3 regions of the Dehalogenimonas formicexedens genome follow, and region 3 is predicted to be linked to each of the others. Evidence: riboswitches for the same ligand, from Rfam matches in the RefSeq annotation. Region 3 holds a riboswitch; each other region holds the start of a gene.
The links. A riboswitch is a leader RNA that binds a small molecule or an ion and turns the genes downstream of it on or off. The one in region 3 is predicted to bind cobalamin.
Positions count from the first base shown of each region.

Region 1: another riboswitch for cobalamin. It lies ahead of cobT (nicotinate-nucleotide--dimethylbenzimidazole phosphoribosyltransferase); the one in region 3 lies ahead of Dform_RS08900 (energy-coupling factor ABC transporter permease).
Region 2: another riboswitch for cobalamin. It lies ahead of cobT (nicotinate-nucleotide--dimethylbenzimidazole phosphoribosyltransferase); the one in region 3 lies ahead of Dform_RS08900 (energy-coupling factor ABC transporter permease).

Region 1 covers NZ_CP018258.1:828,445-835,593, forward strand. The annotation lists gene Dform_RS04445 (FAD-dependent oxidoreductase) at 1-311, shown strand, start outside; gene Dform_RS11560 (hypothetical protein) at 376-564, shown strand; partial or broken gene trxA (thioredoxin) at 616-936, shown strand; gene cobU (bifunctional adenosylcobinamide kinase/adenosylcobinamide-phosphate guanylyltransferase) at 1,015-1,578, opposite strand; gene Dform_RS04465 (histidine phosphatase family protein) at 1,580-2,188, opposite strand; gene cobS (adenosylcobinamide-GDP ribazoletransferase) at 2,200-2,964, opposite strand; gene cobT (nicotinate-nucleotide--dimethylbenzimidazole phosphoribosyltransferase) at 3,024-4,085, opposite strand; cobalamin riboswitch at 4,187-4,374, opposite strand; gene Dform_RS04480 (pyridoxal phosphate-dependent aminotransferase) at 4,386-5,489, opposite strand; gene cbiB (adenosylcobinamide-phosphate synthase CbiB) at 5,470-6,426, opposite strand; gene Dform_RS04490 (adenosylcobinamide amidohydrolase) at 6,435-7,149, opposite strand, start outside.
Region 2 covers NZ_CP018258.1:856,534-863,682, reverse strand. The annotation lists gene cbiB (adenosylcobinamide-phosphate synthase CbiB) at 1-445, shown strand, start outside; gene Dform_RS04610 (pyridoxal phosphate-dependent aminotransferase) at 426-1,529, shown strand; cobalamin riboswitch at 1,541-1,728, shown strand; gene cobT (nicotinate-nucleotide--dimethylbenzimidazole phosphoribosyltransferase) at 1,830-2,891, shown strand; gene cobS (adenosylcobinamide-GDP ribazoletransferase) at 2,951-3,715, shown strand; gene Dform_RS04595 (histidine phosphatase family protein) at 3,727-4,335, shown strand; gene cobU (bifunctional adenosylcobinamide kinase/adenosylcobinamide-phosphate guanylyltransferase) at 4,337-4,900, shown strand; gene trxA (thioredoxin) at 4,979-5,296, opposite strand; gene Dform_RS04580 (FAD-dependent oxidoreductase) at 5,433-7,149, opposite strand, start outside.
Region 3 covers NZ_CP018258.1:1,694,261-1,701,409, forward strand. The annotation lists gene ahbB (siroheme decarboxylase subunit beta) at 1-685, opposite strand, end outside; gene Dform_RS08880 (radical SAM/SPASM domain-containing protein) at 806-1,978, opposite strand; gene Dform_RS08885 (energy-coupling factor ABC transporter ATP-binding protein) at 2,142-2,993, opposite strand; gene cbiQ (cobalt ECF transporter T component CbiQ) at 2,990-3,766, opposite strand; gene Dform_RS08895 (hypothetical protein) at 3,759-4,283, opposite strand; gene Dform_RS08900 (energy-coupling factor ABC transporter permease) at 4,280-5,005, opposite strand; cobalamin riboswitch at 5,223-5,364, opposite strand; gene Dform_RS11070 (precorrin-8X methylmutase) at 5,489-6,523, shown strand; gene Dform_RS08915 (ATP-dependent DNA helicase) at 7,103-7,149, opposite strand, start outside.

The DNA of each region.
Region 1 (7,149 bases), 870 kb from region 3:
CGGACGCCGAAGCCGTCGGGCGTCTTTTTGGCCTGTCCCGTAGTGCTGACGGCTTTTTCCTCGAGAGGCACCCCAAACTGGACCCGATCGCGACAATGAACGAGGGCGTCTTTATCGCCGGTTGCGCCCAGGGACCGAAAGATATTCCCCAAACGGTTGCCCAAGCCCAGGCCGCGGCTGCCCGGGTCCTGGCTACCATCGCCAAAGGCAAGATCGAACTTGAGCCCCGGGTGTCCGAAGTCATAGAGGAAAATTGCGATGGTTTGCCGCTTATTGTATCGACCCCTGCCCGTATAAGGCAATCACATTGATCGAGTATGAAAATTCCGGCGTTATCAAAAAAATAGTTGAGACTGACCCGATCAAGTGCCGTGGGTGCGGCGTCTGCATGGCTACCTCCCAAAGGCTGGCATTGTGGTCAAAGGGTTTACGCCCGATCAGTTACGTGCCATGGTAGACGCTTTTGTGAGCCCTTTAAATATTACCGTTTTCGATTTCGTAACCAGCTACGATCCGATAATTATCCGGCGCGGCAGGACCGCGTTGTTCCAACTATTGACCTAGTTAAGCCCCGAAACGTTACTATTGTAGATAGTCTATAAAGAGAGGTGAACAATGCCGCTGGAAGTTACCGATGATACATTTGATGCCGAGGTGATGAAATCCAAGCTGCCGGTCCTGGTGGATTTTTGGGCTCCGTGGTGCGGTCCGTGCAGGATGGTAGCCCCGATTGTTGATAAAACTTGAAGAAAAGCACAAGGAAAAGTTCAAATTCTGCAAAATTAACGTTGACAATAACCAAAAAACCGGCCGGTGAGTACAGGGTGATGTCCATCCCTACCCTTATGTTCTTTAAAGATGGTAAGGTTGCCGATACCGTTGTTGGCGCCGTTCCGGGAGAGCGCCCTTCAGTCCAAGATCGATAAATTGATCTAGGGTGACACCAGATTATGTAAAGAGGCGGCTCGATTCGAGCCGCCTCTCTTTTTGATTTCTCGTTTGTAACGGGAATCGCTAGTTCTGGGGTTTTACCTTCAGCGGTATTCCCGCGACCATCAGATAGACCTCATCCACCGCTTTTGCCAGCATTTGGTTCGCCCTGCCCAGAACATCTCGATAAATTCGCGTCGACGCCCCGAGCGGGATGATGCCCTCACCTACCTCATTCGTCACCATGATATATGTGGCCAGACTTTGAACCATGCATGCGATGATCGAGTTGATCTCGGTTTTGATGTCAGCCTCCACGGCTTTTTCGTCAACGTCCTCGCCTGAGACTGCCATATGCTGGCACAGGACGTTGTTTACCAGCAGGGTAACGCAGTCCAGCACCACAACGTCGAGTATCCGGTTATCTTTGGAGATGCAATCGCCAACCTTGCATGGTGCTTCAAGCGTATGCCAGTGCGCCGGACGCGATTTCTTGTGCACCTCAATCCGCCGTCGCATTTCTTCATCGCGGGCTTCGGCAGTAGCCACAAATAAGACCTCGCCGCCGATCTCACGGGCTAATTCTTCAGCGTAACTGCTCTTGCCGCTCCGCGCTCCCCCAATGAGGAGAATGGTTCTCTTTTTCATATTAATCCCTTGTCAGATGTGACGTGTCGCTTAATTTTCCCAGCATTGCCCCGGTGGGGTAAATATCTATTATGCTTACCGAAGCCATATCAAATTTGAATTGCCAATAATGATCGATAGGCAGGCCGAGGAGTTTACACAGGAGCACCTTGTAGGGTCCGCCATGGCCTACGACCATGACCGTATCATCGTCTTTATGGCTCTTCAATTTCTCTGTGAACGCGCTGACCCTTTCGACAAAATCCAAGAACCGTTCTCCAAGCGGGAAGCAAATACTGGTGCTGCCACAGCGCCATAATTCGGTTACCTCGGGAAAGAGCCCGCAGGCTTCTTCGAAGGTTATGCCCTCGATCTGGCCGAAATTCACTTCATTAAGTTCGGGAGCGCTATATATCTTGATATTATGAGGAGCAGCGATGTGTTTAGCTGTCTCGATCCCTCGGCGGAGTGTGCTGGCATATATGGCGTCTATTTTCTGATGCCTGAATCGCTCGGCAAGGCGGTGGGCCTGCCGGTACCCTTCTTCCGAAAGGTCGATGTCGGTAGAACCGTGGCATTTTTCCGGATTATCGGTAGCCGTTTTGCCGTGTCGTACCAGGATAAGTCGCAATCGTTTGTCCTCTAAAGCCAATTATTGAAGGTGAAGAGAACCACCAGCAATAAGGTGGTAAATTCGCTGATTTCGTTGAGCGCTCCGTAAGTGTCCCCGGTAAGGCCCCCGAACTTGCCTTTGAAGAACGCTGACAGCATAACGGTTAACCCCCAGGTTCCCGCCATGACAATTATTCCCAGCCAACTGCCGGTAACGCCGACGATAATTGCGGCGACAATACTGGCAACCGGCATGACCCAGCCGCTTGAGCCGCTTTTCAATTCTTTGCCCATCCCCGTATCCCGGGCGTAAGGATAATTGAAGACAGCGTAAGCCATGGCCCACCGGGAAAGCACCGTCATCAGGACGAGCGCCAGGTACACATGGTCCTGGGGCACGCTGGCCAGTGCGGCGAATTCCAACAGCAACAGGACCACGCCGGCTACCACCCCCATCGCGCCGACGTCCGGGGTCTTCATGATCTGCAGCCGGCGCTCGGGAGACCGGTGCCCCCCGGCCAATCCGTCGAAGGTATCGATCAAGCCGTCCAGGTGCAATCCACCAGTCAGGTAAGCCAGGACTCCTATGGCCATCGCATCGGCAAGCAGCGGAGGCAATAATCTGGAGAATATCCAGTACAGCCCGCACAGCACTCCCCCGAGGATCAGTCCTACCAACGGGTAAAAGACCAGTGACCTGGCGAACTGCTGCTGGGTCAACGGCCTGTCCCACTCCTCCCGTTTGAAAGGAATCGGTATGCTGGTCAAAAAACGTAGAGCTGCCAGGAAAGACATCGTTCTATCGCCTTCCGGGTAACCTCTAAACGATCGCGGGTGGAGATTTCGACCTTTGCCTATTCTTCCTTCTCGGAGACTCCCGCTTCGCCGAAGGTTGCCATTTCGGCCAGTATTTTAGCAGAGGTCTCCGCGATAAAGATACCTATCGCCGCGCCCGTGCCTTCACCCAAGCGCAGGTCCAGTGTAACTATCGGCTTGAGCTCCAGTTTGTCAGCCATGATCTTGTGGCCGGGTTCCACTGAGAGGTGTCCCAGGAACATGTACTCACGTGACTGGGGGGCTATCGCTTCGGCGATCAGAGCGCCGGCGCCGGAAATGAAGCCGTCGACAACCACCGGTACCCCGCGGGCAGCGGCGCCCAGAATGACGCCGGCGATACCGCCTATTTCAAATCCGCCCAACTTGGCCAGAACGTCAAGTCCATTCTTCGGGTCAGGCCTGTTAACCGAGATGGCTTCTTCGATAACTTCGATTTTGTGTTGCAGTTGATCGTCCGTAAGACCGGTGCCGCGGCCGGTAACCTTAACTACCGATTGGCCGGTCATCACGGCACAGATGGCGGCGGAAGGCGTGGTATTCCCGATGCCCATGTCTCCGGTGCCCACGATATCGAGGCCTTTATCGATCTCGGCGTTAACCACCTGGATGCCGGCTTCGATGGCCTGGACCGCTTGCGCTTCGGTCATCGCAGGCCCTTTGGCGATGTTCCTGGTGCCCCTGGCGACAAGCTTGTTGACCACCGGGATGTCGGCCGGCAGGTCACCCGCCACACCCATGTTAACTACAACGACGCGGGCTCCTACCTGGCGCGAGATCACATTAATCGCCGCGCCACCATGTACGAAGTTCAATACCATTTGCGGGGTAACTTCTTGGGGATAATTGCCGACTTTTTCTGCGACAACTCCATGGTCTCCGGCCATGGTGATGATTGCCTTGTTTTTTATTACCGGAATTGGCTTGCCTTGGATGCCGGCGAGCCTGATCGATATTTCTTCCAATCTACCGAGAGCGCCTTGGGGCTTGGTTAGCATGTCCTGCCGCGCCGCAGCCCTGGCCATAGCGTCCTTGTCCAGCGGTTTGATCGCCGCGATTGTCTTGTTCAATAAATCTCCCATGGTCGTCTCCTTACCTTTTGTTATTTAGTATATTCTGAAAATAAAAAAATCCCTGTACGCCTTTTCAGGTCCAGGGATTTACCATCTCCCGAACCCTTCCTCGAGGGTTACGCTGTACGGCAGGTCTTCTGGCTCCTGGCTCAACCTATTCCCGGCGCCTTCCCATTCTCTTTTAAAGAACAGTGGCGTGATGCCGGTTTCGTCACCAGTCACAGCGGCGGGACCGCATCCGACTTGCGCGGAACTTCCCAATTAAGCTCTTGCGAGCGCCGTAAACCCGATATTCAATTGTTGCTAATATTAACGTCGGCAAAATGTAGTGTCAAGCCGCCATTTTAGGCCTTTGACTGCTCTCACCAACTCCCTGCATTCCGGCATTGTCCTTGGAGCTATCCTGACGTACTCGGGGAGGCCGAACGAAGTGCAATCCCTGACGACGATTCGATCACGCAAAAGAGCTGAACGGAACTCTCCGGCCTTGCCGACCTTCATCAGGAAGAAGTTGGTGCTGGTGGGCACGATTTTGAACCCCAGTGGGATAAACTCATTCATCAGGTAATCTCGATTTTTCTTTACAAGCCGTTCGCTTCGACGCAGGTAGGCTCCATCCCTTGTCGCCTGCAATCCGGCTTTTTGCGCGACGGCATTGACGTTCCACGGCGGTTTCACCTTGTTCAGGTTTTCGATAATGTCCGCGGACGCCAGGCAATAACCCAGGCGCAATCCGGCCAATGCAAAATCCTTGGTCATACTCCGAAGAATTATCAGATTACCGTATGAAAGAAGGTCGACTGAATTCCACGGATTGTCGGTAAACGCAAGATAGGCTTCATCGAGCACCACCAGCCCATGGTCTGCCGCAACCAGGAGTTCTTCGATCGCCTTCCTGGAAACGTGCCGGCCGGTGGGGTTGTTGGGGTTGCAGATAAAGATTGCTTTTGGTTTCAGGTGTTTGACAGCCTGGACCGCGCGCTCGATATTGAGACAAAAACCGGCAGCTTCCTGAGCCCAAAACTCCACCACCTCCGCTCCGGCGACCAAACAGGCAGTCTCGTATTCGCCAAAGGTCGGTTTAACGATGATTACTTCATCGCCGCGGCTGAAATAGGCTTGAGCAATAAGCCTTATTATCTCCATGCTCCCAGCCCCTACGACGATGTTATCAAGGCCAACCTGGTTTTGAGCTGCAAGCGCCCGGCGCAATTCCGTCGAATCGGAATCGGGATAATGGTCGATAATTACATCATCTAGTTTAAAATCAAGGTTGAAGGGATAAGGGTTGGAGTTTGAACTGAAATCGATGGCATCCTTTGGGTCAATTCCCAGCCGAGCGAATTCGGTGTAATTCGGCCCGCCATGATAACAGCTTGAGAGTGCCGCAATTTCAGGCCTTGGCGAGGGCATAGAGCAGTCCTCCCGCGGCAAAACAGATGATGAACCACACCCAGGTGGCGCTGTTGATAAGTCTCAATGAATCGTCGACTACCTCAGGCGTCATCGGACGATCAGCTCTCCCCAGGCGGTAATGATCAATTTTCTCAAATTGAACACGTAACGCCGCTGCTGCGGCAGCCATCGGCCATCCGGCATTGGGGCTTTCGGTCTTAAGGTGATCTACCCGGGCGATGCTCCAGGTGCGCCGGGCACCCATCCTGGTAATCCCGGCGGCGACAACGACCAGGAGAGCCGAGATCCGGGCCGGAAGATAATTCAGCACGTCATCAAGCCGTGCAGGAAATTTACTCAGGTATTCGTATTTACCGTGATAACCGATCATGCTGTCGAAGGTGGAAACCACCCGGAACCCAAACGCCGCAGCGATCCCATATGGTCCGAACAAGCTGAAAACGACGAAAAAGAACAGGGGTGAAACCAGGCTATCGCACAGGCTTTCGGAGACCGATTCGACGGTGGCGGAAACGAGGTATGGCCGTGTCAGTTTCGAAGTGTTCCGGCTTACCAATGCCCTTAGTTCGAAACGAGCCTTGTCTAACGTTTCGTCGTTCTCGATCAAGTGTTTGATGTGCAACGCCGTCTTTCGAAGGTATACAAAACTGAACGTCATCTTAAGCAAAACGCCGGCGACGATCACATAGAGCACATAGTTGATATCCTTAAGCCAGGAGACGATGAAAAGCGAGGCGGTTATCACAACCGCAGTCAGCCCGAGGGTGGCAACGGCGCCGTAAACGAACTGATAGGTCTTCCCGCCGATGAATCCCAAACGTTCGAGGGAGGAAATAGCCTTGCCTATCCAGGCAACGGGGTGTACCACGTTCGGAGGGTCACCCAAGGTGAACTCAACGGCCAGGGCGACCAGGAGTATCAGGACAATATCCAACGGGACTCCTAACTGTTAAGGGCTTTACGCCTTTTGGTGATGGCTTCCTTAGTGGCCGCGGTAACCGCCCGCGCCATCAGCGCGCCTATTTTAGTATGTCCGCTGACGTAAGTACATTTTTCGCCTTTACCCGAAACGATGACAATCTGATCGGTGCCTGTTCCCGTGGCTTGCAGCGCCGGGTTGTAGGAGCTTTTTATTCCGAGATCTTCCAGGGCAACCACCTTGGCTTCTGTCAGGGTTATAAAAGAGGCTGCCATCGCCGCCTGAGTCAGTTCGACCGATGTGAATACAACCGTGTTTATGGTACCAACGGGGTTATGGTGGCGGCCGGTATCTACTCCGACCCGCAGGGCATTGCCTTCGACACCGGCGGTTACAAAGGCTATAGCCCAAAGATGGCAGTCGGTTTCTTCGCGATAAGCCAGTTCAGGCATCGGGACGCCAGTGGAAAGCATGGTGGCATTGTCCAATGAAAGTACCTTGCCGAAAGAATTCGCCTTCAAGATACGCCGGTAATAATCGCGCCAATCCACCGCCGGGTCATGAAGTTTCATCCATAGCGGTTGGGGAATGTGACAGTTGGCGACCACGCTGACGCGCCGGTATCCCTGGAGGCCGGAGAGTGTCCTCTGGGGCTCGGGCAGGTGCAACAACAACGCGTTCGAAGGTACGTTCCATATGCGGTGAAAAACCACTTCGGCGGTTATGCCGTGGAAACAT
Region 2 (7,149 bases), 840 kb from region 3:
ATATGGGATCGCTGCGGCGTTTGGGTTCCGGGTGGTTTCCACCTTCGACAGCATGATCGGTTATCACGGTAAATACGAATACCTGAGTAAATTTCCTGCACGGCTTGATGACGTGCTGAATTATCTTCCGGCCCGGATCTCGGCTCTCCTGGTCGTTGTCGCCGCCGGGATTACCAGGATGGGTGCCCGGCGCACCTGGAGCATCGCCCGGGTAGATCACCTTAAGACCGAAAGCCCCAATGCCGGATGGCCGATGGCTGCCGCAGCAGCGGCGTTACGTGTTCAATTTGAGAAAATTGATCATTACCGCCTGGGGAGAGCTGATCGTCCGATGACGCCTGAGGTAGTCGACGATTCATTGAGACTTATCAACAGCGCCACCTGGGTGTGGTTCATCATCTGTTTTGCCGCGGGAGGACTGCTCTATGCCCTCGCCAAGGCCTGAAATTGCGGCACTCTCAAGCTGTTATCATGGCGGGCCGAATTACACCGAATTCGCTCGGCTGGGAATTGACCCAAAGGATGCCATCGATTTCAGTTCAAACTCCAACCCTTATCCCTTCAACCTTGATTTTAAACTAGATGATGTAATTATCGACCATTATCCCGATTCCGATTCGACGGAATTGCGCCGGGCGCTTGCAGCTCAAAACCAGGTTGGCCTTGATAACATCGTCGTAGGGGCTGGGAGCATGGAGATAATAAGGCTTATTGCTCAAGCCTATTTCAGCCGCGGCGATGAAGTAATCATCGTTAAACCGACCTTTGGCGAATACGAGACTGCCTGTTTGGTCGCCGGAGCGGAGGTGGTGGAGTTTTGGGCTCAGGAAGCTGCCGGTTTTTGTCTCAATATCGAGCGCGCGGTCCAGGCTGTCAAACACCTGAAACCAAAAGCAATCTTTATCTGCAACCCCAACAACCCCACCGGCCGGCACGTTTCCAGGAAGGCGATCGAAGAACTCCTGGTTGCGGCAGACCATGGGCTGGTGGTGCTCGATGAAGCCTATCTTGCGTTTACCGACAATCCGTGGAATTCAGTCGACCTTCTTTCATACGGTAATCTGATAATTCTTCGGAGTATGACCAAGGATTTTGCATTGGCCGGATTGCGCCTGGGTTATTGCCTGGCGTCCGCGGACATTATCGAAAACCTGAACAAGGTGAAACCGCCGTGGAACGTCAATGCCGTCGCGCAAAAAGCCGGATTGCAGGCGACAAGGGATGGAGCCTACCTGCGTCGAAGCGAACGGCTTGTAAAGAAAAATCGAGATTACCTGATGAATGAGTTTATCCCACTGGGGTTCAAAATCGTGCCCACCAGCACCAACTTCTTCCTGATGAAGGTCGGCAAGGCCGGAGAGTTCCGTTCAGCTCTTTTGCGTGATCGAATCGTCGTCAGGGATTGCACTTCGTTCGGCCTCCCCGAGTACGTCAGGATAGCTCCAAGGACAATGCCGGAATGCAGGGAGTTGGTGAGAGCAGTCAAAGGCCTAAAATGGCGGCTTGACACTACATTTTGCCGACGTTAATATTAGCAACAATTGAATATCGGGTTTACGGCGCTCGCAAGAGCTTAATTGGGAAGTTCCGCGCAAGTCGGATGCGGTCCCGCCGCTGTGACTGGTGACGAAACCGGCATCACGCCACTGTTCTTTAAAAGAGAATGGGAAGGCGCCGGGAATAGGTTGAGCCAGGAGCCAGAAGACCTGCCGTACAGCGTAACCCTCGAGGAAGGGTTCGGGAGATGGTAAATCCCTGGACCTGAAAAGGCGTACAGGGATTTTTTTATTTTCAGAATATACTAAATAACAAAAGGTAAGGAGACGACCATGGGAGATTTATTGAACAAGACAATCGCGGCGATCAAACCGCTGGACAAGGACGCTATGGCCAGGGCTGCGGCGCGGCAGGACATGCTAACCAAGCCCCAAGGCGCTCTCGGTAGATTGGAAGAAATATCGATCAGGCTCGCCGGCATCCAAGGCAAGCCAATTCCGGTAATAAAAAACAAGGCAATCATCACCATGGCCGGAGACCATGGAGTTGTCGCAGAAAAAGTCGGCAATTATCCCCAAGAAGTTACCCCGCAAATGGTATTGAACTTCGTACATGGTGGCGCGGCGATTAATGTGATCTCGCGCCAGGTAGGAGCCCGCGTCGTTGTAGTTAACATGGGTGTGGCGGGTGACCTGCCGGCCGACATCCCGGTGGTCAACAAGCTTGTCGCCAGGGGCACCAGGAACATCGCCAAAGGGCCTGCGATGACCGAAGCGCAAGCGGTCCAGGCCATCGAAGCCGGCATCCAGGTGGTTAACGCCGAGATCGATAAAGGCCTCGATATCGTGGGCACCGGAGACATGGGCATCGGGAATACCACGCCTTCCGCCGCCATCTGTGCCGTGATGACCGGCCAATCGGTAGTTAAGGTTACCGGCCGCGGCACCGGTCTTACGGACGATCAACTGCAACACAAAATCGAAGTTATCGAAGAAGCCATCTCGGTTAACAGGCCTGACCCGAAGAATGGACTTGACGTTCTGGCCAAGTTGGGCGGATTTGAAATAGGCGGTATCGCCGGCGTCATTCTGGGCGCCGCTGCCCGCGGGGTACCGGTGGTTGTCGACGGCTTCATTTCCGGCGCCGGCGCTCTGATCGCCGAAGCGATAGCCCCCCAGTCACGTGAGTACATGTTCCTGGGACACCTCTCAGTGGAACCCGGCCACAAGATCATGGCTGACAAACTGGAGCTCAAGCCGATAGTTACACTGGACCTGCGCTTGGGTGAAGGCACGGGCGCGGCGATAGGTATCTTTATCGCGGAGACCTCTGCTAAAATACTGGCCGAAATGGCAACCTTCGGCGAAGCGGGAGTCTCCGAGAAGGAAGAATAGGCAAAGGTCGAAATCTCCACCCGCGATCGTTTAGAGGTTACCCGGAAGGCGATAGAACGATGTCTTTCCTGGCAGCTCTACGTTTTTTGACCAGCATACCGATTCCTTTCAAACGGGAGGAGTGGGACAGGCCGTTGACCCAGCAGCAGTTCGCCAGGTCACTGGTCTTTTACCCGTTGGTAGGACTGATCCTCGGGGGAGTGCTGTGCGGGCTGTACTGGATATTCTCCAGATTATTGCCTCCGCTGCTTGCCGATGCGATGGCCATAGGAGTCCTGGCTTACCTGACTGGTGGATTGCACCTGGACGGCTTGATCGATACCTTCGACGGATTGGCCGGGGGGCACCGGTCTCCCGAGCGCCGGCTGCAGATCATGAAGACCCCGGACGTCGGCGCGATGGGGGTGGTAGCCGGCGTGGTCCTGTTGCTGTTGGAATTCGCCGCACTGGCCAGCGTGCCCCAGGACCATGTGTACCTGGCGCTCGTCCTGATGACGGTGCTTTCCCGGTGGGCCATGGCTTACGCTGTCTTCAATTATCCTTACGCCCGGGATACGGGGATGGGCAAAGAATTGAAAAGCGGCTCAAGCGGCTGGGTCATGCCGGTTGCCAGTATTGTCGCCGCAATTATCGTCGGCGTTACCGGCAGTTGGCTGGGAATAATTGTCATGGCGGGAACCTGGGGGTTAACCGTTATGCTGTCAGCGTTCTTCAAAGGCAAGTTCGGGGGCCTTACCGGGGACACTTACGGAGCGCTCAACGAAATCAGCGAATTTACCACCTTATTGCTGGTGGTTCTCTTCACCTTCAATAATTGGCTTTAGAGGACAAACGATTGCGACTTATCCTGGTACGACACGGCAAAACGGCTACCGATAATCCGGAAAAATGCCACGGTTCTACCGACATCGACCTTTCGGAAGAAGGGTACCGGCAGGCCCACCGCCTTGCCGAGCGATTCAGGCATCAGAAAATAGACGCCATATATGCCAGCACACTCCGCCGAGGGATCGAGACAGCTAAACACATCGCTGCTCCTCATAATATCAAGATATATAGCGCTCCCGAACTTAATGAAGTGAATTTCGGCCAGATCGAGGGCATAACCTTCGAAGAAGCCTGCGGGCTCTTTCCCGAGGTAACCGAATTATGGCGCTGTGGCAGCACCAGTATTTGCTTCCCGCTTGGAGAACGGTTCTTGGATTTTGTCGAAAGGGTCAGCGCGTTCACAGAGAAATTGAAGAGCCATAAAGACGATGATACGGTCATGGTCGTAGGCCATGGCGGACCCTACAAGGTGCTCCTGTGTAAACTCCTCGGCCTGCCTATCGATCATTATTGGCAATTCAAATTTGATATGGCTTCGGTAAGCATAATAGATATTTACCCCACCGGGGCAATGCTGGGAAAATTAAGCGACACGTCACATCTGACAAGGGATTAATATGAAAAAGAGAACCATTCTCCTCATTGGGGGAGCGCGGAGCGGCAAGAGCAGTTACGCTGAAGAATTAGCCCGTGAGATCGGCGGCGAGGTCTTATTTGTGGCTACTGCCGAAGCCCGCGATGAAGAAATGCGACGGCGGATTGAGGTGCACAAGAAATCGCGTCCGGCGCACTGGCATACGCTTGAAGCACCATGCAAGGTTGGCGATTGCATCTCCAAAGATAACCGGATACTCGACGTTGTGGTGCTGGACTGCGTTACCCTGCTGGTAAACAACGTCCTGTGCCAGCATATGGCAGTCTCAGGCGAGGACGTTGACGAAAAAGCCGTGGAGGCTGACATCAAAACCGAGATCAACTCGATCATCGCATGCATGGTTCAAAGTCTGGCCACATATATCATGGTGACGAATGAGGTAGGTGAGGGCATCATCCCGCTCGGGGCGTCGACGCGAATTTATCGAGATGTTCTGGGCAGGGCGAACCAAATGCTGGCAAAAGCGGTGGATGAGGTCTATCTGATGGTCGCGGGAATACCGCTGAAGGTAAAACCCCAGAACTAGCGATTCCCGTTACAAACGAGAAATCAAAAAGAGAGGCGGCTCGAATCGAGCCGCCTCTTTACATAATCTGGTGTCACCCTAGATCAATTTATCGATCTTGGACTGAAGGGCGCTCTCCGGAACGGCGCCAACAACGGTATCGGCAACCTTACCATCTTTAAAGAACATAAGGGTAGGGATGGACATCACCCTGTACTCACCGGCGGTTTTTTGGTTATTGTCAACGTTAATTTTGCAGAATTTGAACTTTTCCTTGTGCTTTTCTTCAAGTTTATCAACAATCGGGGCTACCATCCTGCACGGACCGCACCACGGAGCCCAAAAATCCACCAGGACCGGCAGCTTGGATTTCATCACCTCGGCATCAAATGTATCATCGGTAACTTCCAGCGGCATTGTTCACCTCTCTTTATAGACTATCTACAATAGTAACGTTTCGGGCTTAACTAGGTCAATAGTTGGAACAACGCGGTCCTGCCGCGCCGGATAATTATCGGATCGTAGCTGGTTACGAAATCGAAAACGGTAATATTTAAGGGCTCACAAAAGCGTCTACCATGGCACGTAACTGATCGGGCGTAAACCCTTTGACCACAATGCCAGCCTTTGGGCAGGTAGCCATGCAGACGCCGCACCCACGGCACTTGATCGGGTCAGTCTCAACTATTTTTTTGATAACGCCGGAATTTTCATACTCGATCAATGTGATTGCCTTATACGGGCAGGGGTCGATACAATAAGCGCAACCATCGCAATTTTCCTCTATGACTTCGGACACCCGGGGCTCAAGTTCGATCTTGCCTTTGGCGATGGTAGCCAGGACCCGGGCAGCCGCGGCCTGGGCTTGGGCAACCGTTTGGGGAATATCTTTCGGTCCCTGGGCGCAACCGGCGATAAAGACGCCCTCGTTCATTGTCGCGATCGGGTCCAGTTTGGGGTGCCTCTCGAGGAAAAAGCCGTCAGCACTACGGGACAGGCCAAAAAGACGCCCGACGGCTTCGGCGTCCGGTTGGGGTTCGACAGCCACCGCGAGAACCACCATGTCAACCGGTACCCTCAGGACGGTGCCCAGTAGCGTATCTTCAACAATAACGATGAGTTTGCCGCTCTGTTCATCACCGATCGTTTTGTCGGTGATCTCAGCGACTTTACCGCGGACAAAATTGACACCATCTTCAGCAATCCGGTTCGAGAATTCTTCATAACCTTTGCCCGCGCACCGAAGATCGATGTACATCTGGTAGACCCCGGCACCGGTGCGCTCCCGGATCAGGTGAGCCTGTTTAAGTGAATACATGCAGCAGATCTGGGAGCAGTATTCATGATGATTTTTGTCCCGACTGCCCACACAGTGAACGATGGCAACCGATTCTGGCTTGCGTCCATCCTTTAACCTGATATCACCGCTGGTGGGACCGGAAGCATTAGCCAGGCGTTCAAATTCAAGGCTGGTTATGACATTCGAAAATTTTCCGTAACCATAGCGGGAAATCGCAGCGGGATCGAAAGTATCGAAACCGGTGGCGACAACAATGTTGCCGATTTCCAAATCGATAGCTTCGGTCTTCTGGTCGAAATCGATGCACCTGGCTTCACACGCATCGACACACTGCTCGCAGTCGGAACAACCGGCGCAGTTGAGACAACGGGCGGATTCTGCCACAGCCTGCGCTTCAGTCAGGGTAAGTTCGGATTCGGTAAATGAATTATCGAACGGAGCGTGAGATGTTTTTGCCCGGTTTGTCCGGATAATCCCGTCAAGAGAAGGGTGCACGATATCTGATTGAGGTTTACGGTTAGCGGCGAGATCTACCCCGTTGAGAAAGCGGTCGATAGAAACGGCCGCCTGCTTGCCTGCGCCGATGGCTTCGATAACCGTTGCCGCTCCGGTGATGGCGTCACCGCCGGCGAAGACGCCTTTTAGATTTGTTTCCAGAGTCACCGGATCGGCTGTTACGGTTCCATTGGTATTGCGTTCGAGCTCCCCGAATTCAGCGCGGTCAACCGATTGGCCGGCAGCGATAATGACACTGTTGACCGGTACTTCAAATTCGCTTCCGGACACGGGTACCGGGCGGCGACGGTTGCTTGCATCAGGCTCTCCGAGTTCCATGCGGACACAGCGCAAAGCGCTCAGAGTGCCTTCAGAGGAAAGGATTTCAACCGGGGCAGCAAGCATCATGAACCGCACGCCTTCAGCTTCGGCAGCGGCTACTTCCTCGGGAATTGCCGGCATCTCAACCCTTGAA
Region 3 (7,149 bases):
CGGCATAACCAGCCTTCCGGTGGTTGATGTTGGCGCCATAGCGGCGGATAACGCCCCGTGATTTTAGCGCGTCAACCATGGCGAGCAATTCCGTGGTTTCCAGACCGGCCTCAGTCGCCATCGCATTGAACGGTTCGGGCTCTACGGGCAAGTCCCTCTGGATGGCGTTGATCACCCGGCGTTCTAAGCCGGTGAGCGCCAATCGGTTCGCCACGGCCGGGGCATCCGGTGACACGGTATCCGCCGCAGTGCCGAAGAGCGCCTTAAGTTTGTACGTTTTAATTGCCGCCAGTGAGATAGCGTCATCTGCACCGCACGCTAGGCCGAGTTCCTGAACGGCGAAGTCCAGATCTGTTTCCACCGGCACAGCTAATGTCACCCACAGGTTGAAGAAATTTTCCCGGATATAGGCGTGACTGATACCCGGATTGTTGGCTATGCTATTTTCGGCCGTTTCCAGATTTTCAGCTTTGACTTTCATGGCCACCAGTGTTGTTTGGAACCCAAGAGCTTGCGGACAGACAACAGGGCCGATTTCGCGGATCAGCCTGCGCGCTTTAAGATCGGAGATATCACCAATGATTTGGCTTTCGGTTGCCCCGAGGATTTCGGCCAAACAGGCAAATGGCCGCGTTTCCAGGGGAAAATCAGCCTGGACGAGACCGAGAAGCCTAATTTCGACCATATCGATTTCGGATATCAAGAAATAGCCTCGCGGAGTGTTAGGTGAATAATTCTGAGCTTGCCGAACCTCGTCCGCTCCCAGGTAACCTTGCGGCGCTCCAGGCTGAGTGTAATCCAGACTTTACTCACCGCCCGCTCCAATCTCGGTATCGGTCAGATAACAGGCCGGGTCGGGCGCCCATACGTCGCCATAGAACGATTCGGCGCGGACCCTCAGGTTCCCGTTACACAATTCGAGGTAGGCGCATTGCCGGCAACGGCCTTTTAGCAATTCCTTGCGGTTCCTCAGACTACCCAAAAGCGGTTCGCTGGTGTCAGCCCAGATCTGGCCGAAGGACCGCTCTTTGACGTTGCCCAGAGAGTAGTGGCGCCAAAACTGGTCAGGGTGGACGTTGCCCGCTTCATCGACGGCGCCGATGCGACTGCCGGAATTGTTGCCGCCGTTGAGTTTTAAAAGTTCCAGGACCTTTCCGGCCCGTTCGGGGTTTTCCTGGAGGGTCTTCAGATAAAGATAAACCCCGTCGGCGTGATTTCCCACGGTCAGGATTTCCTTCGGTTTGCCCCTCCGGTGAAGGTCGCGGGTGATGTCGATTATGCCATCCACCGCCTGGCGAGTTTCCTCCGGACTCAGGTCGGCGGCCTTGAGTTTTTCGCCGCGTCCGCTATAGGCCAGATGGTAGATGCAGACCCGCTCGATGCCCTCGTCCTCTACCAGTCGGAAAATCGCAGGGAGTTCTTTGTAATTGAACCGGGTCATCGTTAGCCGGAGAGACACCCGTAGACCATTGGCCATAGAGTGCCGAACACCGTTAAGGGCTTTGTCGAAGGCGCCCGGTTGCCCGCGGAAACGATCATTCTTTTCGCCGATGCCGTCGAGAGAAATACCGACCTCGGTAAAACCTATCCGTTTCAGATTCGAGGCCATCGCGCCGTCGATAAGGGTGCCATTGGTTGATAAAGCCACCCGAAGGCCTTGGCTCGCGGCGTGTTCGGCCAGTTCGAGAAAATCCGGCCGCAACAACGGCTCGCCGCCGGAAAAGAGGATTACTGGAGCCCCGAAGGCGGCGATATCTTGAATAAAGCTCCTTGCTTCCACCGTGGTCATCTCATTCGCCGCCGGCTTTTCTGTCGCGGAGGCGTAACAGTGAACACACTTAAGGTTGCAGGCGCGGGTGGAATTCCAGACGACCACCGGGCGGGGCACACCACCGTTATCGCCCGAGTGGGCGCGGCCATAACGGAGATGGTCGCCCGGGCTTACGGTCCCAAGCATCAGCCGGGAGATCGATATCATTGTCTCTTTACTTCGCTGGGTGTTTTCATTGCTAAAACTACCATAATCTATTAAATTCTACCAAATACTCAATATCTGGTTTCATGATAACACCCCAGATTATCAGATGACATCCGCAAAACTACGTAATTGTTGGCGAATAGCCACGTATTATTGGAAATATTCAAGCTTCCCCGGTTGACGTGTGGCTTCGATTGATTACCTCCAGCAGTTCCCGCCTTGCGCCCGCAATGGTCAGCGGGCGAGAAGTAAATGGCAGTCCGTCTTCTTTTTCCAGTATCTCCATCAAATGGGCGATCCGCGGCAGCCTGAGTTCGGCGCTGCGGGCTAAGGTCTCGTTGCCGAAGACCTTCTCCGGGTCGCCGCTGGACAGGAGTTCTCCCTTCTTCATGATGGCCACCTGGTCGCAAAACAGCGGCACCAGGTCTACATCGTGGGTGGCGACGATGATGCTGACGCCTTTGTCCCGGTTGATCTTCCTTAATAGGCTCATGATGGCATAGATGCCCTTGGGGTCCAGCCCGCTGGTCGGCTCATCGAGCAGGATTACCTCCGGCCGCATGGCCAGGACGCCGGCCAACGCCGCCCGCCGCTTCTGGCCGTAAGATAGGGTATGGATGGGCCGTTCCTCTAGCCCTACGAGGCCGACCTCGGATAGGGCTTCCTTGGTGCGGGCCTCGATCTCTACCGGCGACAGGCCGAGGTTGGTCGGTCCGAAAGCCACGTCCTGAGCGACGGTGGCGGCGAAAAGCTGGTCGTTGGGATCCTGGAACACCAGATTGATCCGGGAGAACAGTTCCTTGTCTTTGAGTTTGGTCAAGTCCCGGCCGTCGATGAGAATAGCCCCGGAAGTCGGCTTGAGCAGACCGACCAGGAGTTTTAGCAGCGTCGTCTTGCCGCAGCCGTTGGCGCCGAGAAGCGCCCAGAACTGCCCGGTGGGGAATTCAAGCGTCACTTCCCTAAGCGCCTGCGTGCCTTCGGAATAACGGAACGACAAATGGTCGAGCCTGATCACAGGGTGAGTCTCCCGATGAGATAGATCGCCAGCAGCGCGGAAAGCGCCAGGCCGAGCGCGGCGTAATCGGTTAACGAGAGCGTGCGGGTTTTGATCGCCATGGTGCTGCCGGAATAACCCCGGACGCTCATCGCCGAGAACAAGCGCTCGGCGCGGTCATAGGCGCGGAAGAACAGGCTGGCGGCCAACACGGATACTGATTTCATGGCCGTCCGCCAGCGCGCGTAACCCAGGCGCATCTGTTGCGCCTGCCGGATGGTAATGACCTCTTCAAGCAGGACAAAGATGAAGCGGTACATCAGGGCGGTAATCTCGACGATTACTTTCGGCACCCGGAAGGATTGGCTGGCGGACAGGAGTTGCTGCACCGGCGTCGACAGGCTGAGCCAGATGACCAACGACGCGCCGCCGATGACCCGCGCGACAATGAGCAGACCGCGCTCTAATCCTTCGGCATAAGCCGATATGGTCAGACCAAACACATCGACTTGACCGATAACCGTCTCGCCATTCAGGAGGAGCTGGGTGACGAAGACGACCGATGCCATCACCAGCGGCAGGCCGAGCCTGAGCAATATCCGCCTTACCTGCACCCTGGAAATCAGCAGGCTGCCCAGCGCGGCCGCGGCGATAAGCAGCGGCGCCACGACGTTGACACTGAGAAGATTGACCATGATCGCCACTGCCACCACGACCACCTTGAGCCGCGCATCGAAACGGCCGAGTCGGCTGTTCGTGACGGCGGCGGTGGTGAGGATGTGGAAATCAGCCAACAGGCCGAACCTCCGCGGGGGATTTCGCTGCGAGGTGGCTTTGAAAAAGGTAACCGGTAAAAATCCCGATTATGGCCCCACCAAGGGCGAAGATAAAGAGCACCACATCTCCCAGGGCTGGATCCAGCATCGGGTTGCCCGAGAACGCTTCCCAGGCGGCGACGAGGATCGCCAGCGCCACGGCCAGGATGCCAAAGGCCAATAAAGCCGAGGAATGTTTTGAGTTATTATTCCCGCCGAAGAGTTGCCGCCAGTATTTGCCAATGATACCCCCGGCGACAAGGCTGCCGAGGGTGAAGAAGAACACCAGCATATTGCCCTGCTCGGTGTTGAGCAGCGGGTCCCGGGCTTCCCGGCCGGCGCCGGCGGCGGCATCCCCGGAGAGGACATCGGTGGCGTCGCTGAAAGGTCCGTCGTCCTTGACCGGGTTGTTCGACGCCAGGAGAAAAGTGCCGATGATCGCCGCCAGGCCGATCAGCACCACGAACATTGTGCCCACAAGCTTTCCCTTATTCAACGGATTGCCTCTTCTGCTGTTTGTTTCCGGGCGAGTAAACCGCCAGCCAGCAGGTCCGGGCGGCGCTGCTGAATGGCCCCGACCACCCCGGCGGTGAAAAGGCCCTCCAGAAAACCGAGCGGCAATTGCGTCGGCGCGAAGGCGGCGACCAGGCTGCCCCACATCTGCCAGAAGCCTCCGGGCGCCGCCAGGGCCGAGGCCAATTCGAACGAGGTCATGGCATAGGTCGCCCAGTCGCCCAGGACCCCGGCGGCAAAGGCTGCCGGCATCAAGCTGACGCCCGTTTTCCGCAGCACGAAAAACACGCCGAAACCTACGAACGACCCGACCACCGCCATAGATAGGATATTGGCTCCCCAGGTGGAGAGACCGCCGTGAGACAGGAAAAGTGCCTGGAATAACAGGGCGATAGCCCCCAGTACAGCGGCGATGAACGGGCCCAGAAGGATTGCCGCCAATGGTGTGCCGGCCGGATGGGAAGTCGTCCCGGCGACGGGAACCGGGACGGGAAAGACCGAGATGAGAAAAACGGCGGCTCCGGCGAGGCCGAGCAGGGGGATCAGTTTTCGGTTCTGCTGTGTTTTTTTGGAGATCATCCTGACGCCAATAATCAGGAAAGGAATAGCAACGGCATACCACCCTATTGCCCAGCCGGCTGGAAGTATGCCCTCGGCGATGTGCATGGCCAACACCGGCTTGGGGGCAAAAACAAAAAGCGCCACGCCCAATAGCGCTGCCTGAATGGCCAGGCTTCCGAATCTCCGTGTCTGGCCGGTAGCGCCTGGTTTTTCGACTGAGTGCTTTTCGATAGCCCGATTCCTCTCAGGGCGGAATAGCTCTTTTCAAGGACCCATTGAGCCGGAAAAATAGAAAACCCCTTAGCCATGCGGCCAAAGGGTCAATGTCAATAAAAAATTGGCACTGCTCCTCTGCCGCGGAGAGCCCACTTAATCTAAGGCCAGGGTTCTGACTCCCGGTAGTAATATTACCGGTTACAGCAGGCGGGACTGTGCCGGACTTTCACCGGACTTACACCTGCGCGTCCTTCCATTGAAGGACTACCTTAGATTGTTGTGTTATTCAATTACACTTAATCTATATCACTTAGAGTTGATTGTCAAGGGCCTTAATGGTACCATTAACGAGTCGGTTGATTGAGGGCTAGAGCCGAACGCGACAGATTTGTTGAGATGCAGAGGAGCGAGATGACCATCAAAACCAGCCAACCAGCGGTAATAATCCTGTCTCACGGCAGCCCGAAGGCTGACAGCGTCATTCCTATCATGACGGGTCTTTGCGCCCGCCTCAAGCGTTATCTGGCGCCGGGTGTTGAGATCCGCTGGGCGGCGATGCAGTTCAACCATCCTACCCTGGCCGAGTCAGCCGCCACCCTTTATGACGAGGGGTTCCGGAACGTGGTGGTCATGCCGTACTTCCTCTACAGCGGTCAGCACGTCAGCCATGACATCCCCGGTATGATGGACGAGATCAGCAAGCAATACTCCGACCTCAAGCTTAAACTGGCCGGCACCCTGGACCGGGCTGAAAGCCTGATCGAACTCGTCGCTGAACGGCTAGGCACGGCTTCTCCGGAATTGTTACCGCATTTTGAGGATTCAGCGGTGGCCAGCCGCCCGGAAGATATTGAGGCTCTGTCGATGGAGATCATCGAAGCCAACCTCCCGGAATTGCCCTTCAACCGGTCCGAAAAGGAAGTGGTTAAAAGGCTGATCCACGCCAGCGGCGAAATACCACTAGCCAGCAAGATCCAGATGACCTCCGGTGCGGTTGATTCGGGTATCGCCGCCCTCCGCGCCGGGAAGGGCGTGTTCACCGACGTCCGCATGGTCGGCGCCGGGGTCAACCGGGCCAATGCCGAAAAGTTGGGGGTTCAGGTCTTCTGTGCCCTGGACGAGAAGGACCTCGCCGATGAAGCTAAGGCGACCAATCAAACCCGCAGCGCCGTGGCTATCAAACGCCTCGCCGACCGGATCGATGGCGCGATTGTGGCCATCGGGAACGCGCCTACGGCACTATACGCACTGCTGGACCTCATCGACGCCGGCCAGGTTCGCCCCGCCCTGGTGATCGGCATGCCGGTAGGCTTCGTTCAGGCCAAGGAGTCCAAGGAGGCGTTGGTGAAGCGCGACGTTCCATACATAACCGTGCGGGGAACCCGGGGTGGCAGCAACCTCGCGGCGGCGGCGGTTAACGCGCTTATGAAGCTAGCGATTAGGTAACCGTTTTGGGGAAGAGACACAGAGAATGTCAGGCCCAATGGCGTTTACATGACACAATCCAGGCGACTGTTTGATCACACCTTCTGACGAAAGGTGTGAGCCACCTTGCAGACCAAAGTGTAAAAGTGGCTCATTGGACGGAGATAGAGAATAGTCGAACTTCACCTGACGCGCGGGGCAATCAATATCGAAGGGAGAAAGTAGTTGTCTAAACCCTTATCTGCTCAAGACCTATCGGATTAGAAATCAATTATTGACCAACTACTAGCGGTAGTCCGGCTTGAAGATGAGTTAAAATCACTTCCAGATGATAGTCTTACCCAGACGACCCTAAACTTACTGGCGGATCAAAAGAAATCCCTATATGAACAAAAAAGAAAACTAGTTGAACGTTTACAATAACGTCGTTTTTGACTTTTGGAACAACTCATTGACTTATGGAACAAATGCCTCTTTTGGAGCAAAGCCCAGCTGGAGCGAGCGGCGGCTTAAGGTTACTAAAATAGCATTGCCTGCCTGGTTATTTGTTTGAACAGATATTTATGGTAAAAGCAATATCACTTAGGAAATGATGTCCCTTTAGCGGACCAGCGTAAGGGCACGACGGCTAGCGAGAAGAAAGACGT